DNA from 3 places in the Promicromonospora sp. Populi genome. Region 2 is predicted to be linked to each of the others. Evidence: predicted binding sites of a transcription regulator. Region 2 holds the regulator's gene; each other region holds the start of a gene.
The links. Region 2 encodes LexA, which represses DNA repair genes until DNA is damaged. Its sites were predicted from a motif close to TCGAACANNTGTTCGA; they were not measured.

Region 1: ruvA (Holliday junction branch migration protein RuvA) is a predicted target of LexA. The motif match lies at 3,752-3,767, and genes of this name have one in related genera.
Region 3: AB1046_RS22630 (DUF222 domain-containing protein) is a predicted target of LexA. The motif match lies at 4,055-4,070, and genes of this name have one in related genera.

What each region holds. Positions count from the first base shown of each region.
Region 1 is NZ_CP163528.1:1,463,608-1,469,379, forward strand. It holds gene secD (protein translocase subunit SecD) at 1-1,303, opposite strand, end outside; gene yajC (preprotein translocase subunit YajC) at 1,390-1,881, opposite strand; gene ruvB (Holliday junction branch migration DNA helicase RuvB) at 1,973-3,055, opposite strand; gene ruvA (Holliday junction branch migration protein RuvA) at 3,048-3,677, opposite strand; gene ruvC (crossover junction endodeoxyribonuclease RuvC) at 3,820-4,386, opposite strand; gene AB1046_RS06510 (YebC/PmpR family DNA-binding transcriptional regulator) at 4,480-5,241, opposite strand; gene pdxT (pyridoxal 5'-phosphate synthase glutaminase subunit PdxT) at 5,312-5,772, opposite strand, start outside.
Region 2 is NZ_CP163528.1:289,614-295,385, forward strand. It holds gene AB1046_RS01310 (carbohydrate ABC transporter permease) at 1-96, shown strand, start outside; gene AB1046_RS01315 (ATP-dependent DNA helicase) at 179-2,254, shown strand; gene AB1046_RS01320 (L-lactate dehydrogenase) at 2,264-3,241, shown strand; gene lexA (transcriptional repressor LexA) at 3,334-4,083, opposite strand; gene AB1046_RS01330 (LysM peptidoglycan-binding domain-containing protein) at 4,333-4,770, shown strand; gene nrdR (transcriptional regulator NrdR) at 4,909-5,379, shown strand; gene AB1046_RS01340 (DUF5302 domain-containing protein) at 5,494-5,721, shown strand.
Region 3 is NZ_CP163528.1:4,987,907-4,993,678, reverse strand. It holds gene AB1046_RS22640 (alanine racemase) at 1-142, opposite strand, end outside; gene AB1046_RS22635 (beta-N-acetylhexosaminidase) at 263-2,257, opposite strand; gene AB1046_RS22630 (DUF222 domain-containing protein) at 2,369-3,910, opposite strand; RNA gene ssrA (transfer-messenger RNA) at 4,197-4,565, opposite strand; gene smpB (SsrA-binding protein SmpB) at 4,694-5,173, opposite strand; gene AB1046_RS22615 (peptidoglycan DD-metalloendopeptidase family protein) at 5,276-5,772, opposite strand, start outside.

The DNA.
Region 1 (5,772 bases), 1.2 Mb from region 2:
TGGCGACGATCAGACCCGCGATACCCGGCAGGGACAGGCGGTAGCCGATGCCCCAGCTCAGCAGCGCGATCACGACGTACGTCATCGCACCCGCGACGACCAGCGAGGCCACGGTCAGCAGACCGAGCGAGCGGTACTGGAACATCGAGTACACGACCACCAGGGCCAGACCGATGAGGCCGGCGAACAGACCGCGCTGCAGCTGCTCCGCGCCGAGCGTCGCCGAGATCTGGTTCTGGCCGTCCACCTCGAAGGTAAGCGGCAGCGAGCCGAAGTTGAGCTGGTTGGCCAGCGTGGCCGCCGTGTCCTGGGTGAAGGAGCCGGAGATCTCCGGCCGGCCGTCAGTGATGACAACCCCGGGGTCCAGCGACGGCGCCGAGATGACGAGTCCGTCCAGCGTGATCGCGAACTGGTTGCGCGGGCTCTCCAGCGTGTTCAGGCGCGACGTCGTCTCGTGGAACTCTTCGGTGCCCTGGCTGTTGAGCTCGAGCCGCACCGCCCACTCGTTGGTGACGGTGCCGTTCGCACCCGTCCGCAGGCCCGAGCTCGCGCTCGCGATGTTGGTCCCGTCCACCTCGACAGGCCCCAGGATGTACTTCGCCTGACCGGTGGCGTCACAGGTGACGAGCAGCAGGTCCGGGTTGTCTCCCCCGCCACCCTCGAGGTTCGCCGGGTTGGTGCAGTCAAGGGCGTCGAACTCGGCCTGGACCGACGGCGTGATCTGGGCGAGGTCCGAGGGGTCCGTCGCCGCGTCGATCGCGGCCTGCTGCTCGGCGAGCTCCTCGTCGGTGAGCGCACCGGCGGCAGCGTCGCCGCCCTCAGCCTCAGCGCTCGCCGACGGGCTGGCGGAGGGGCTGGCCGACGGCGGCGTCGTCGGGAGAGGGCTGCCGATGGTCAGCACCGGGCGGAACTTCATCTGCGCGGGCTGGGAGATCAGGGCGACGGTCTCGTCGTCCACCTCGCCCGGGATCTCCACCACGATCTGGTTGCTGCCCTGGCTGGCGATCTCAGCCTCGGCGACGCCGTTGGCGTCCACTCGCTGCCGGATAACACCGATTGCCTCTTCCAGCGCCTCGGGGGTCACCTCTGACCCGTCCGAGGTGACGGCCTCCAGGATGATCTGGGTGCCGCCCTGCAGGTCGAGCGCCAGTGCGGGGGCCAGGCTCGCGCCGTCCAGATTGTCGTCCGACTTTCCGTCGAACTGCCAACCAGCCAAGAGGGCGCCGAAGGGCAGCAGGATCGTCAAGATCGTCAGGAGCACGATCGTGCGAACCGGCCGCGAGCGCCGGGTGTCAGTCGCCAACGTCTGTCTCTTCTCGTGTGCGCGCCGGAGGGTAGGTCCGGTGCGGGTTCGGCGCCGACCGGGTTAGTTACCCGACGGCGCGGCCGTCACTTGCCGTCCGCGTCCGCATCCCGTCGCTGCTGCTCCTGGTACTCGCGCTTGGCGGTGTCCAGGTCAGACAGGTCGTCGGGAACGGTGGTCGCGTCGGGGCTGATCGTACTTGCCGTTTCGCTGTCCGGTGTGACGTCGGACTCATCGGACGATTCGTCGGTGTCCTCGTCGTCGGCGACGGGCTCCTCGATCTTCTTCGAGATGGCGGCGCGGAGCCAGGTGGTGGGGTTGCCCGGGAAGGACTCGATGGTCACCTGGTCGTTCTCGTCGTCGACGTCGACGACGGTGCCGATCATGCCGGACGCGGTCATGACCTTGTCCCCAGCCACGAGGTTGTTTCGGAACTCCGCCGCCGCGCGCTGCTGCTTGCGGGTGCGTGAGGACATGAAGAACATGACCCCGACGAGGAGAGCGATGAGAATGAGGAATGAGGCGTCCACAGTGGATAGTCCTATTCGATTGCTGGGTCGGATGTGCTGCGCAGGCATGCGTCGCGCAAGTACGACGAGGATCCGACCCAGTGTAGTGCTCGGGTGTGGATCCTCGAGTGCCCGTGCGGTGGGCAACACCAGGACAACGTCAGAGGTCGAGCAAAGTTCCCGTGTCCGGGGTCCCGGTGGTGTGTCCGGGCGCCTGGGCGGGCGGCGTGAGACCTAGGTGCTCCCAGGCCGCGGGGGTGGCCACGCGGCCGCGCGGGGTGCGGCCGATCAAGCCCTCGCGCACGAGGTACGGCTCCGCGACGGTCTCCACCGTCTCGGCCTCCTCGCCCACGGTCATGGCCAGCGTGGACAGGCCCACGGGTCCGCCGCCGAACCGCGTGCACAGGGCGGTGAGCACGGCGCGGTCGAGCCGGTCCAGGCCGATGAGGTCGACCTCGTAGACCTCGAGGGCGGACTTCGCGGCGTGCAGGTCGAGGCGACCGTCGCCGCGCACCTGTGCCCAGTCGCGTACCCGGCGCAGCAGCCGGTTGGCGATGCGTGGGGTGCCGCGGGAGCGGCCGGCGATCTCGTGCGCGGCGGCGTGGTCGAGGTGCACGCCGAGCAGCCCGGCGGAGCGCAGGATCACGCGCTCCAGCTCCTCGGGCGAGTAGTAGTCCATGTGCCCGGTGAACCCGAAGCGGTCGCGCAGCGGGGCGGGCAGCAGGCCGGAGCGCGTGGTGGCGCCGACGACGGTGAACCGCGGCAGGGCGAGCGGGATCGCGGACGCACCGGCCCCCTTGCCGACGACGACGTCGACCCGGAAGTCCTCCATCGCGACGTACAGCAGCTCCTCCGCGGGGCGGGCCAGGCGGTGGATCTCGTCGATGAACAGCACGTCCCCCTCCTCCAGCGAGGTCAGGACGGCGGCGAGGTCGCCCGCGTGCTGGATGGCCGGGCCGCTGGTGAGCCGCATGTGCGACTCCAGCTCGCCGGAGATGATCATGGCCAGGGTCGTCTTGCCGAGGCCAGGCGGGCCGGACAGCAGCACGTGGTCGGGCGGGTTGCCGCGTGCGATCGCGGCCTGCAGCACCAGGGAGAGCTGGTCGCGCACGACCCGCTGGCCGACGAAGTCGTCGAGCCGCTTCGGCCGCAGCGCCGCCTCGGCGGCGCGCTCGATCTCGTCGGCGCTCGGGGCGACGATCCGGCTGCCTCCGCCGTCCGTGCCGGTCGAAACCTCACCCACGGTGTCCGCCGAGCACCCTCAGCGTGGCACGCAGGGTGCTGGAGACCTCGTCGGCGGCCACGGCGTCGGTCCCCGCCTCGGCGAGCACCTTCGCCACGGCGTCGTCGGCCTGCTTGGCAGGCCAGCCCAGGCCGACGAGGGCCTCGACCACCCGCTCGGAATGGTCGGGAGCGACTCCGGCGGTCGAGCCCGTCGGGGCCTCCGCCAGGGGGGCGCCCGTCGGCAGCCCGAGCCGGTCGCCCAGCTCCAGGACGATGCGCTGGGCGCCCTTCTTGCCGATGCCCGGCACCCGCGTCAGCGCGGCGAGGTCGTCACCGGCGACTGCGCGGCGCAGCGCGTCCGGCGTGTGCACCGCGAGCATTGCGAGCGCCAGCCGGGGCCCGACGCCGGACACGGTCTGCACGGCCTCGAACACGTCGCGCTCGTCGGGGTCGCCGAACCCGTACAGCGTCATCGAGTCCTCGCGGACCACCATGCTCGTGGCGACGGAAGCGGTCTCGCCGACCCGCAGCCCGGCCAGCGTGGCGGGCGTGGCGTGCACCAGGTAACCGACGCCGCCGACGTCGACCACGGCGCGGTCCAGGCTCACGTAGGCCACGGTCCCCGTCAGCGAGGCGATCACGGGCTCCCCCTTCTCGGGTCCTGTTCTCAGGTCCTGCGTGGGTGCTCTCGGCTGTCCTGCCGGTCGAGCCCCACTCGAACGTTCGTGCGAGAACCCTAACAAGCCCGGCCGGTCCGCCGGCCGATGCCACGCCGTCGGTTCGTCAGCGCCGGGGACGCTGCTTGGCGGCCTGCTCCGCCGCGGCCCAGGCCCGCTGCGCGGGGGTCAGCTCGTGCCGGTCGCCGCCCTGGAGGGCGCCGGACGGCCGCCACAGGTGGCAGATCGCAAGCGCCAGCGCGTCGGCGGCGTCGGCGGGCCGCGGCGCCTCGTCAAGGTCAAGGATGCGGGTGACCATGGTCGTCACCTGCGCCTTGTCGGCGCGCCCCGAGCCGGTCACCGCCGCCTTCACCTCGGACGGCGTGTGCAGGGCGACGGGCACACCCCGGCGGGCCGCGGCCACCATGGCCAGGCCCGCCGCCTGGGCGGTCCCCATCACCGTGCCGACGTTGTGCTGCGCGAAGACCCGCTCGACCGCCACGACGTCGGGCACGTGCTCGTCGAGCCACGCGTCCAGGCCCTCGGAGATCTTCAGGAGCCGCAGGTCGGTCGAGAGGTCCGGGTCGGACCGGACCACGCCGACCGCGACCATCCGTGCCCGGCGGCCGGGCAGGGAGTCGACGACGCCGATGCCGCACCGGGTCAGGCCGGGGTCGACCCCTAGAACGCGCATGGCGTCAGATTCTCACGACGCCGGGCGTGGTCCCCGCAGGCTCGACCAGCGAGCCTGTCCCGACCAGCGATCCCGTCCTGACCAGCGGGCGGATCACTCCTCGTCGTCGAGGGCCGCCATGACCTCGTCGCTCGCGTCGAAGTTCGCGTAGACGTTCTGCACGTCGTCGCTGTCCTCGAGCGAGTCGATGAGCCGCATGATCTTGCGCGCACCCTCGACGTCGACCTCGACCTGCATCGACGGGTGGAAGATCACGTCGGCGGAGTCGTACTCGATGCCCGCCTCCTGGATGGCCGTACGGACCGGAACCAGGTCGGTGGCCTCGGTCAGGACCTCGATGACCTCACCCTGGTCGGTGACGTCCTCGGCGCCGGCGTCGAGCGCGGCCAGCATGACCTCGTCCTCGCCCACGCCCTCGGACTTGGGCACCACGATCAGGCCCTTGCGGGAGAACATGTACGACACCGAACCCGGGTCGGCGAGGTTGCCGCCGTTGCGGCTGAACGCCAGGCGCACCTCGGAGGCCGCGCGGTTCTTGTTGTCCGTGAGGCACTCGACCAGGACGGCGATGCCGTTGGTGCCATAGCCCTCGTACATGATCGTCTGGTAGTCGACGGCGTCGGCGCCCTCGCCCGAGCCACGCTTCAGTGCGCGCTCGATGTTGTCGTTCGGGACCGACGACTTCTTCGCCTTCTGGACCGCGTCGAACAGCGTCGGGTTACCGGCAAGATCGCCGCCGCCCGTGCGTGCCGCGACCTCGATGTTCTTGATCAGCTTCGCGAAGAGCTTGCCGCGCTTGGCGTCGATCGCGGCCTTCTTGTGCTTGGTCGTGGCCCACTTGGAGTGACCTGACATGCCTCTACCTGACTCCTTTAGCTTTTCCGATTGCTCTTTCAATGGGGTCGAACGGTAGCGGGAGAACCGCTCAGCCGCCCGCAACCATGCCGACGAACAACCCGTGCACGCGCGTGTCCCCCGTGATCTCGGGGTGGAACGCGGTGGCGAGCAGCGGACCCTGCCGTGCTGCAACGATCCTACCGGCGGCCGCCACCGGGCGGCCCTGCGTATCCACAGCCGGGATCCGCGCGAGCACGTCGACGTCGGCCCCGGCCTCCTCGATCCAGGGGGCGCGGATGAACGCGGTGCGCACCGGGCCGCCGTCGCCGACGTCGGAGATTCCCGCGAACTCGAGGTCGGTCTCGAACGAGTCGACCTGCCGCCCGAACGCGTTGCGCCGCACGACCACGTCCATACCGCCGACGGTCTGCTGGTCGGCGGTGCCGTCCAGGATCCGGTCGGCGAGCAGGATCATCCCCGCGCACGAGCCGTAGACCGGCAGGCCCTCCTTGATCCTGGCCTGCAGCAGGTCTGCCAGCTCGAAGATGC
Region 2 (5,772 bases):
CTCGCGATCTCGACAGTGCTGCCGATCGCACTGTTCCTCGGCTTCCAGCGCCTGTTCCTCAGCGGCGCCGGGCTGGGTGGGGCGGTCAAGGGATAGGGGCAGGACAGGCCCCGGCCGACCCCTGGCGACTGTGGACGACGCGGGGTGGATGTCGGTGGTCCGGCCTAGGATCGAGCGTGTGACCACCGTTCCCGAGACGCCCATCAAAACCACTGCTGACGAGCGGATCCCCGACGTCGAGGAGCTCCTGGACCTCGCCGTCGGGGAGCTCGGCGGCGGGCGCCGGGACGGCCAGCATCGGATGGCCGTGGCGGTCGGCGAGGCGATCGAGAAGGGCGAGCACCTGCTCGTCCAGGCGGGGACGGGTACTGGCAAGTCGCTCGGCTACCTGGTGCCCGCCGTGCGGCACGCGGTGGCGGCGCAGAGCAAGGTCATCATCTCGACCGCGACCCTCGCGCTGCAGCGCCAGGTCATCACGCGCGACCTGCCGCTCGTGGCGAAGGCGGTGGCGCCGCAGCTGCCGCGCGAGCCGCGGATCGCGCTGCTCAAGGGCTGGCACAACTACCTGTGCGTGCACAAGATCGGCGGCGGATACCCCACCGACGAGCCCACGCTCTTCGACCTGCCCGGCGGCGAGGACCACCCGCGCACGGAGGAGGCCCCGGGATCCGGTGGCGCTCGCGGTAAGCGCAAGGACGACGGCGCGACGCTGGCCGACCACGTCCGCCGGCTGCACGAGTGGGCGGGCGAGACGGACTCGGGCGACCGCGACGACCTGGTGCCCGGCGTGCCCGACCGGGCCTGGCGCCAGGTGTCCGTGACCAGGATGGAGTGCCTGGGCAACAAGTGCCCGATGCTCGCCGAGTGCTTCCCGGACCACGCGCGGGCCGCCGCCCGCGACGCGGACGTCGTGGTGACCAACCACGCGATGCTCGGGATCGCGGCCACGGGCAGCCCGGGCGTGCTCCCGGAGCACGACGTCGTGGTGGTGGACGAGGCGCACGAGCTCACGGACCGCGTCACGTCGTCGGCCACCGTCGACCTGTCCATGGCCTCGGTGGAGAACGCGGCGCGGCTGGCCCGGCGGCACGCGGGCACGAACACCGACGCCCTCGACAAGGCAGCTCAGGACCTCGGGACCTTGCTGGTCACGGCGCCCGCCGAGCGGTTCCCGGACGGCCTGCCGGACGCGCTGCGCACCGCCGTCGGCGGGGTGCGTGACGCCGCGCGTGAGGTGCTGAGCACGCTCAAGCCGGACGCGGGCGGGGCCGCGGCGAAGGAGGCCGGCCAGCCCGACCCGGGGCTCAAGATGGCGCAGGGCGCCATGCTGCAGCTCTTCGAGACGGCCGAGCGCATGGCGCTGACGGACACGACGGCCGACGTGCTGTGGTGCTCGCGGCCGGAGAACGGCTGGGGCAGCTTCGGCGACAACGTGACGCGCCTGCACGCCGCGCCGTTGCACGTGGCCGGGCTGATCCGGATGCACCTGCTGGGCGAGTCGACAGGCATCTTCACGTCGGCCACGCTCGCGCTCGGCGGCACGTTCGACGCCGTCGCCGGCACGCTCGGGCTGAAGGGTCAGGACGCCCCGCCGTGGCAGGGCCTCGACGCCGGCAGCCCGTTCGACTACCCGCGCCAGGGCATCCTGTACGTGGCGCGGCACCTGCCCGCTCCCGGCCGGGAACCCACCACGGAGGCGCAGCTCGACGAGATCGCCGAGCTGATCACGGCAGCCGGGGGCCGCACGCTCGGCCTGTTCTCCTCCCGGCGCGCGGCCAACGCGGCGGCCGAGGCCATGCGCGAACGCCTGGACTTCCCGATCCTGGCGCAGGGCGACGACCAGCTACCCACCCTGGTGCGGCAGTTCGCCGAGGACCCGGCCACCTGCCTGTTCGGCACGCTCTCGCTGTGGCAGGGCGTGGACGTGCCGGGGCCGTCGTGCCAGCTCGTGCTGATCGACCGCATCCCGTTCCCGCGCCCGGACGACCCGGTCAAGGCGGCGCGCGCCCGCGCCGTCGAGCAGGCGGGCGGCAACGGGTTCATGGCGGTGTCCGCGCAGCACGCGGCACTGCTGCTTGCGCAGGGCTCGGGCCGCCTCGTGCGGAGCATGGACGACCGGGGGGTCGTGGCCGTCCTGGATCCCCGGCTCGCGACCGCGCGGTACGCGTCGTTCCTCACCAAGTCGATGCCCGGCTTCTGGCCCACGAACGACCCGGCCCTGGTCCGCGCCGCCCTCGCGCGGCTCGACACCTAGCCTGGAGGCATGACAGCACCGTCGGACGGTCCTTCTGTTTCTCCCACCACCAAGCTCGCGGTAGTGGGCGCCGGAGCGGTCGGGTCCACGCTCGCCTTCGCCGCGCTCGCCCGCGGAGCGGCGCGCACCATCGCCCTGCTCGACGTGGACAGGTCGAAGGTCGAGGCCGAGGTGCTCGACCTGCAGCACGGCCTGATGTTCACGCCCCAGGCGCACGTGATCGGCTCGGACGACGTGGCGGTCTGCGAGGGCGCCGACATCGTGGTGGTGACCGCCGGGGCGAAGCAGAAGCCCGGGCAGAGCCGGGTCGACCTCGCTGAGGGGACGATCGGCCTGATGCGCACGATCCTGCCGGGCCTGGTCGACGTCGCGCCCGACGCGACCTATCTGATGGTGACCAACCCCGTGGACGTAGTGACCTACGCGGCGCTCAAGATCTCCGGTCTGCCGCGGGAGCGGCTCTTCGGCAGCGGCACGGTCCTGGACTCGTCCCGGCTGCGGGTGGTGCTCGCCGAGCGGTGCGGGGTGGCGGTCGGGAACGTGCACGCGTACATCGCGGGCGAGCACGGCGACTCGGAGATCGCCCTGTGGAGCTCCGCCTCGATCGGCGGCGTACCGCTGCTCGACTGGGAACCGGTGGGCGACGCCCGGTCGATCGACGCCGCGATGCGCGCGGAGGTGCACCACGAGGTGGTCGACTCGGCCTACCGCATCATCGCGGGGAAGGGGGCCACCAACTACGCCGTCGGCCTGGCCGCTACCCGCATCATCGAGGCGGTGCTCAACGACGAACGGCGGATCATGCCGGTGTCCTCGCTGCTGGACGACTACTACGGCATCAGTGACGTCTGCCTGTCCGTGCCGTCACTGGTAGACGGGCGCGGTGTCACGGGCAACGTGCGCGTCCCGATGTCCGACGAGGAGCTGACAGGCCTGCGCGCGTCCGCGGACAGCGTCCGCGCGGTCCAGAAACGCTTCGGCTTCTGACTGACTGTCGTGCCAAGTGCGACGAGAACGGGGTTGTGTTCGTGCCAGGTCGGCATCCGAACACAACCCCGTTCTCGTCGTCCGGGAGCGGTCTACAGGGAGCGGAGGACCGCTACCACGCGGCCCAGGATCCGCGCCTCGTCGCCCGGGATGGGCTCGTAGGCCGGGTTCTGCGGCAGCAGCAGCACGTGCCCGTCGGTCTGCTTGAACGTCTTGACCGTGGCCTCGCCGTCGAGCATGGCCGCGACGATCTCGCCCTGCTCGGCGACGTTCTGCTGCCGCACCACTACCCAGTCCCCGTCGCAGATCGCGGCGTCGACCATCGAGTCGCCGGCGACCTTGAGCAGGAACAGGTCACCGTCACCCACGAGCTGGCGGGGGAGCGGGAACACGTCCTCGACGACCTGCTCGGCGAGGATCGGGCCACCGGCCGCGATCCGGCCGACGAGCGGCACGTACGACGGCGGCGGGGTGCTGGCGTCGTCGGGCACCGAACCGCCCCAGTGGACCTGGCCGCTGCGCCGCGGCTCCGGCCAGTGGATCTCACCGCGTGTCGGCTTGTCGACCTGCTCCGCCAGCGGCTCGACGAGCTCCATCGCGCGCGGCCGGTTCGGGTCGCGGCGCAGGAAGCCCTTCTTCTCGAGCATCTGGAGCTGGTGCTTGACGCTCGACGGGCTGGCCAGCCCGACGGCCTCGCCGATCTCACGCATCGACGGCGGGTAGCCCCGCGTCTCGAACGACTGCCGAATCGTGTCCAGCACCAGGCGCTGCCGCTCGGTCAGGCGGTCGGTCGGCGAGATCGCGTGTACGTCAGCGACCGCCTTGTCGCCTGGCGCGTCCAGCGTGGCGACGCCGGAGTGCGCTGTGTCGACCGCTCTCGTGTCGCTGGTCCCGTCCCGTCCCGTCATGCCCGTGCCCCTCCCGTTCCGACAAATGTTCTCCCCTGCGCGACCCACTCTAGATCACAAACTCACATCCATCAAACGAATGTTCGAGCGTGTCTCGACATCGACGGTGTCCCGTGCTACACAATGGTACGTGCGTTCGACGAACGCGTGTATGAAGAATTCGCGAAACTCGGAGGAGGGGCCATGGGGGACGTGATCCCGCTGAGGCAGTACAGCCCGACGTTCGGGCAGGCGCATACACCTGCACCCCGGCTGGTCGCCGTCCCGGCGTACCCCCGGCAGGCGTACAACCGGCAGGAGCCGCGCACGTTCGCCGACCGGCTCGGGCTGGCCGGCCTGCGGCTCACGCGCCGCGGTCGCGCGGTCCTGGTGCTGCTGGCGATGCTCCTGGTCGCGCCGATGGTGACGTGGGGGGCAACCGCCGTCGCCAGTACCGCCGGTGAGCCCACTCAAGTTCGGGTGCACGCGGTGCGGCCGGGGGAGACGCTCTGGGGCTTCGCACGGCAGGTCGCGGAGCCGGGCGAGGACGTCCGGGCGGCGGTCGGCAGGCTGCAGGAGCTCAACCGGATGTCGTCGGGCACGCTGCGGGTCGGTGAGCTGCTGCTCCTCCCCGAGGAGTGACCAGAGCCCTTAGGAGTGACCAGAAGCCACAATCCGCCGTCAAATGTTGCGGCGATGTTGCAAGGTGGTGGTTTGCCCGCTTACGGTCGGGGCGCGACCGGAGGCCTCCGGTCGGTGGTCGACCACGCAGGAGTGAGCATGCACTGCCCGTTCTGTCGCCATGCCGACTCGCGCGTGGTGGACTCGCGGACCGCCGACGACGGCCTGTCGATCCGGCGCCGACGGCAGTGCCCCAACTGCAACAGACGGTTCACCACCGTGGAGACGGCGAGCCTCTCCGTCGTCAAGCGCTCCGGCGCCACCGAACCTTTCAGCCGCGACAAGGTCGCCGCGGGGGTGCGCAAGGCGTGCCAGGGCCGTCCGGTGAGCGACGACGACCTCGCGATCCTGGCTCAGCGGGTCGAGGAGACCCTGCGGAGCAACGGCAGCGCCGAGATCGACGCTTACGAGGTGGGCCTGGCGATCCTCGGCCCGCTGCGTGAGCTCGACGAGGTGGCCTACCTCCGGTTCGCGAGCGTCTACCAGTCGTTCGACTCGCTCGAGGACTTCGAGAGCGCCATCACGTCGCTGCGTGCCGAGCGCGCGGAGCGGGCCGCCGCCCAGGCCTGACGCCTGAGCGGCACAAGGTTTCGTAAAACTTTGGCAGCCTGGCGCTAGGTGGTGCAGGCTGGGCAGACGACGGACCCGATCGAGGGACCCCCGAAACAAGAGGAGGTGATCGGTGTGACGGACGACAAGCCCAATGCCGAGGAGGCCGAGGTCCAGGGCGCTGAGGAGCCCAAGGCCCCGACCGCGCCGAGCACGGATGCGAAGGCGCGGTTCAAGGAGGCGCTGGACCGCAAGAACGCGGCTCGGCAGCGCACGTCCGCGGGCGACGTGAACACCGGTGCGGTGCACGGCTCGGAGACGACCGGCCCCGTGCAGAAGATGTTCCGGCGCAAGAGCGGCTGATCCTCGGTGGTGGAGGCCGCTGAACCTGGTTAAAGGCCAGGTCAGCGGCCT
Region 3 (5,772 bases), 530 kb from region 2:
TCTTCACGTGCGGCGCGTGCTCCACGCCTGCGGCGGCGAAGGCGCCGGCCACTGTCGCGATGTTGTGGTCCAGCGCGGACTCGTCGAGCGTCAGCAGCGGCCAGGAGTAGGCGGAGTCGTCAATATGCAGCACAAGCCCCATCTTGCCGTGCGACCTGGGCAACGGACGACTTCGTCTCTTGCCGGGCTCGGGGCCGCCGGAATCGGGCCGCCGCGCCCGGGCCCGCTCTGGCCTGCCGTCCGACCCGGCCCCTGTCAGGCCCTACGTTCCCAGGCGGGGATCCGGGAGGTTCTCCGCGACATCGTCCGCCCCGTCGGGCTCACCGCCGTCGGGCCCTACATCCCTCGGCGAGGATCCGGGGAGGTTCTCCGCACCGCCGTCCTCCCGCCAGCCGCCGATCCCGGCCCAGCCCCCGACGGCGGTCTCCGCCGCCAGGTCGCGCGGGTAGCCCTGGACGCCGGGGCGGGTCTGCCACGGGTGCGGCCCGGAGAGCGGTCGGTACTCGACGCCGTACGCGTCCAGCCGCGGCAGGTGGCGCCGCTCCAGCCGGTCCAGGAACTCCTTGGACGCCGCCGAGCCTGGCTCCCGGCCTGCCGGAGGTGACCAGACGACCTCGGCGAAAGCAGCGAGCCGGGGAAAGGCGGCGTAGTCGATGCGCCGCGCGCTGTCGAGGTGCTCGGTCCAGACCTCGGCCTGGGCTCCAAGCAGCCGCCCGGGCCGTCTTTGAGTGCCGGCTATCTGTGGGGTCGAGGCCTGCCGGCCTGCACTCAACGACTGGACGGCGGGCGGGAAGGGGTCGAAGGAGTAGACGTCCTCGATCGTGCGGAGGAAGCCGACCGGGATCGGTTCCGCCGGGTGCTCCCCCGCGCGGTGGTCCAGGTAGACGGCCTGCTCGGGTGCCATGACGACGTCGTGCCCGGCCGCCAGCGCCGCGGCACCCTGGGCGTAACCGCGCCAGGACGTCACGATGACGTCGCGCGGCAGCCCGGGCGAGACTGCCTCGTCCCAGACGACGGCGCGACGCCCGGCGGCGGACACGTGCTCCGCCAGGCGGGCGATGAACCAGCCGTGCAGCTGCGCGGCGTCGGGGGCGCCGTCGGGCCCGAACAGGCCCAGGTCCTTGGCACGTTCGACGATGGCGGGCGACTCACGCCAGAGAGTGGGCGGCACCTCGTCGCCGCCGAGGCCGATGTACGGCGATTCGAAGACCTCCAGCACCTCGTCCAGCACGTGCCGGAAGAAGGCGAGCGAACCCTCGGACGGGTCCAGCACGTCCTGGCTGATGCCCCAGGTGGTGCGGACGCCGCTGCGGTCCTTGCGCGTGCCGAGCTCCGGGTAGGCGGCGACGGCGGCCTCGACGTGGCCGGGCACGTCGATCTCCGGGACCACCGTCACACCCCGGTCGCGGGCGTAGGCGACGATCTCGCGCAGGTCGTCCTGCGTGTAGAAGCCGCCGTGCGGGCGGCCGTCCTTCGATCCGGTGCGCCAGGTGCCGACCGTGGACTCGCGGCGCCAAGCACCGGTGCGCGTCAGCTCCGGGTAGCGGTGGACCTGCACCCGCCAGCCCTGGTCGTCGGTGAGGTGCAGCTGCAGCACGTTCAGCCGGTGGGCAGCGGCCAGGTCGATGAACCGCAGCACGTCGTGCTTGGGCAGGAAATGGCGGGCGACATCGAGCAGCACACCGCGCCAGGTGAAGCGGGGGTGGTCCTCGATGTGTATCTCGGGAAGCATGAGCTGGGGCGGGGCGTCGCCCGTGTGAGGCCCAGCCGTAGGCGCGCGGCGGTAGGCCGCTGGTCCGGCGAGCTGACGCAGGGTCTGGGCAGCGGCGTGCGCGCCGGCGAGATCGGCGGCTTCGATACGCACGGCTCCCGGCGCGATGCCGGCCGGTGCCTTGCCGGCCGGTGCCTTGCCAGCCGGTGCCTTGCCAGCCGGTGCCTTGCCAGCCGGTGCCTTGCCGGCCGGTGCCTTGCCGGCCGCGAGCCTGGCATCCGCCACGTCGACAGGCTCAGGACGGGGCGCCACCGCGCGCACTTCGAGCCGGTAGCCCCCGGCGGGCAGGTCGGTCGCGAGCGCGAAGACGACGGTGGCCGGGCTCACCCCGGTCGCCGTAGGCACCAGGTCGACACCGAAGGCCTCCTCGGTGACCCGGCGCCACCAGCGCGCAGCGGGGCGCAGGGCCGGGTCGGTCACGACTCGCGCGCCGTCCAGGAGCAGCACCGGGCCGCCCGACACCTGCGTCGACACAGGCTCGGGCACGAGGCCAGGATCTCCGGGGCCGTGCACGGCGTCACCCTAGCGCGCCGTCGCGCCGACAGGGCGGGCACGCCGATGCGCCACCGCGATGGTTAGCTCGTGGCGGTAACCGGCTCAGCGCGTATGTGCCCAGACGAGATCGGGTCGGGACCGTGGCCGGCGCCCGTGGCGGGAGGGTCCACGCCGACCAGGTGGGCGGTAGGCAATCGCGCTGCGGGTGGGCGCGGCGGTGCAGCCGATGCTGTACCGGCTGCGAGGGATATGTCCCGGCCGGGGGCCCGCAAGGCCGACGGCCGGGGTCCACGCCGGTGTCAGTTGCCCGGCAGTGTCGTGGACTTCTTCACTTACAAGGTCCGTCGGCCGAGGCGCAATCGACGTGAAGTATTGCCCGGTGGGCTTGGCCGGTTCGGGCGGTGCGGGCACAACGGAGACAGCAGTGTGCCCGGTGGGGGTGGTCGTCTCCACTGCATGCCGACCGTCGATCTCGTTGACCTTCTGCCTCCATCCGGGTGCCTGCTTCGCATGGTTGCACCGGGCACACAGGCCTTGCCCGTTCGCCAGGCTGGTCTCGCCGCCCTCGCCGTGCGGAACAACATGGTCGATATGCCGCACGGGCGCGTCGCACCAGGAGGTGGCGCAGATGCCCTGTTCGCGGGCGCGCAGCAACGCCGACAGACCATCGGGGTAGAACCGTGACGTCGACGTCGTGGCCAGCAGCCGGCCGTTCGGGTCGACGTAGATCGCGCGCAGCCACGCGGCGTCGGCGTCGATCGCGTGCGCGACCAGGTTCCGCACCACCGGGCCTGGAACAGTGCCTACCCCTGCAGCGGCACCCTCGAGAACGACGGCAGGGCTGTCCCCGCCGGCCAGGAGTGTGTCGTCGGAGACGAGGAGGTTGATCGTGACCGGGACCTCGTCGGCGTGTCCGGGTTCGCGGCCGGTGACCCGTTCGATCAGGGTGTCCGCCATGATCTGCCCCGTGCCGCGCTCGTCACCGGTGGCCTTGGTCGCATCCGCGTGTGCCTTGAGCTGGGCGTACGCCTGGATGCCCTGCTGCATGGGCACCAGTGCGGTCAGGTACACCATGAGGTCCGGGGCGGGACGCACCGAGACCCGCCGCTGCGATACGGCTCGCGCGTTGCGCTTCACGCACGCGTGCACGTCGAGCTGGGCGGCCAGCTCCTTGATCCGGGCGACCAGCCGCCGGGTACCCATCCGGGCCAGCACGACCAGGTTCGCCGGCCCGCAGACCTCCTCATCGATCCGCGCCCGGTGCTCCGTCGAGAGATGCGAGGTCTCGCGCACCAGCAGGGTCGCGCGCCACTGGGACAGCACCCCGGTGCGCAGGGCGTCGAACGTGTGCGGCATCTCGGTCAGCCAGACCCGGGCGGTACCCAGGAACGAGGTACCCGCATGCGGACTGCACCGCATCGCCAAACCCACCTGGCTCGGCACACCACGACCACGCCGCACCGCCCCAACACCCTGCCTGGCCTCCTCGGCCTTCGTAGCCACCTCCAGTGCCACAGCCAGCCGCGCCTGCGTCGCCGTCGCAGCATTCTTCAGGGCCTCCAGCTCACCCAGCAGGTCCACCCACTCGGCCTGCACCTGCTTCGACACGGAGGACGTTGTGTCGGTACCGCCTGGCAGGATCATCCCCGCCAACAGCTCGCGCACCGCCCGCACCTCGGCCGCGCCGGTGGGCACGCCGGTGGGCACGCCGTCGAACGGCACGGACGGGTCGTGCCCGTCGGCCGTTCTGGGTGGCACCTCACCTGTCCGCGTCATGACATCATCGTATCGCACACCTGTTCGATACGCCTCGGGAAGCGACCGACCTCTGCTCATAGCAGAACGTGGGACGAGTGCTCCGCCTGACCCACGCGACAGAGCCGCAGAAACAACGAAGGCCCCGCCGTTGCCGGCGAGGCCTTCTACATAGGGGTGGAGCTGCCGGGAATCGAACCCGGGTCCGGTGGCGCTTTTCCAGTACTTCTCCGGGCGCAGTCTGCTATGGATTTTCTCGGCCCCCGCACTCGCACAGACACGTTCGCGGACAGGCCCAGCCATCTAAATGTTCCCGTAGCCCCGATGACGAGAGCTACGAGCAGTGGCTTCCTAGATGACGCCGGCTACTGGGACGGAAGCATTTCCCAGGCCGACGGAGTTCGGGCTCGCTCAGGCGGCGAGGGCGAACTCGTTGCGCGAGTTATCGGCAACTATGTGTTTGCAGGCATCGTTTACGAGATAAGCCTGCATCCTCGGCCCGCTTCTCCTCGAAGCACGACCACCGTCGAAACCGATCAGCCCCTATGTTGTTTTCAACTGCCCCACCCGGGTACTACCCGTGCGGAACGTCACCAGTCTAGGTCACATCGCCCCAGACAGGAACGTTATTTCGCTAACAGCAGTCCAGAGCCGACAGGTCAGCCCGGCAGGTCAGCTGAGCATCTCCTTGGCCCGCATCGCCCGCTGCGCCTCGCGCATGTCCTGCTGCTCACGCAGCGTCTGGCGCTTGTCGTACTCCTTCTTGCCGCGCGCGAGCGCGATCTCGACCTTGGCGCGGCCGTCGAGGAAGTACAGCGACAGCGGGATCAGGGTGTGCCCCTTCTCCCGGGACTTCGACGCCAGCCGGTCGATCTCCTCGCGGTGCATCAGGAGCTTGCGCCGGCGCCGCGGCGCGTGGTTGTTCCACGTGCCCTGGAAGTACGCGGGGATGTGCACGTTCTCGAGCCACGCCTCGCCGCGATCGATGTTGGCGTAGCCGTCCGTGAGGGACGCCCGCCCCATCCGCAGCGCCTTGACCTCTGTACCCGACAGTACGAGCCCGGCCTCGAAGACGTCCTCGATCACGTAGTCGTGACGGGCCTTCTTGTTGTTCGCCACGATCTTGCGCGGGTCGTCGTTCTTCTTGGCCATGGGTCTCCCTCCGGGGTCTGCTGGTACAGCCTGCCCCGTGCGGGCGGCGCGACGTCCTAGGTTACGCGCCTCACCTGGGTGGACCAGGCTTTTACCGCGTGATCACAGCCAGGTCATCGGGTCGACGGTCGAACCGTTGATGTACAGCTCGAAGTGCAGGTGGCAGGCCGTCGAGGTACCGGTGGTGCCGGAGTAGCCGATCACCTCACCGCGCGAGACGTGCTGTCCCGACGAGACGGCGAACGACGTCAGGTGGTTCGAGCTCGTCATCACGCTGCTGCCGCCCGAGGAGTAGCCGTGGTCGATGAGCACCTGGTTGCCCAGGCCGGCGAGGGTGCGCGCGTACAGCACAGTGCCGTCGGCGACGGCCAGGATCGGCGTGCCGCAGTACGCCCGGAAGTCGGTACCCGCGTGCAGGCGGGAGTACTGGAGCACGGGGTGGAACCGCATCCCGTAGGAGGAGGTGACAAACGGGTTCGCCGTCGGATAACTGAGGAACGACACGCTGCCGCCGGGCGACTCGCCGGCCGGAGCTTCGCCGCCTCCGGAACCCCCGTCGGACGACCCGCCCGACGCCGCTTCTTCCTCAGCCCGCTGCT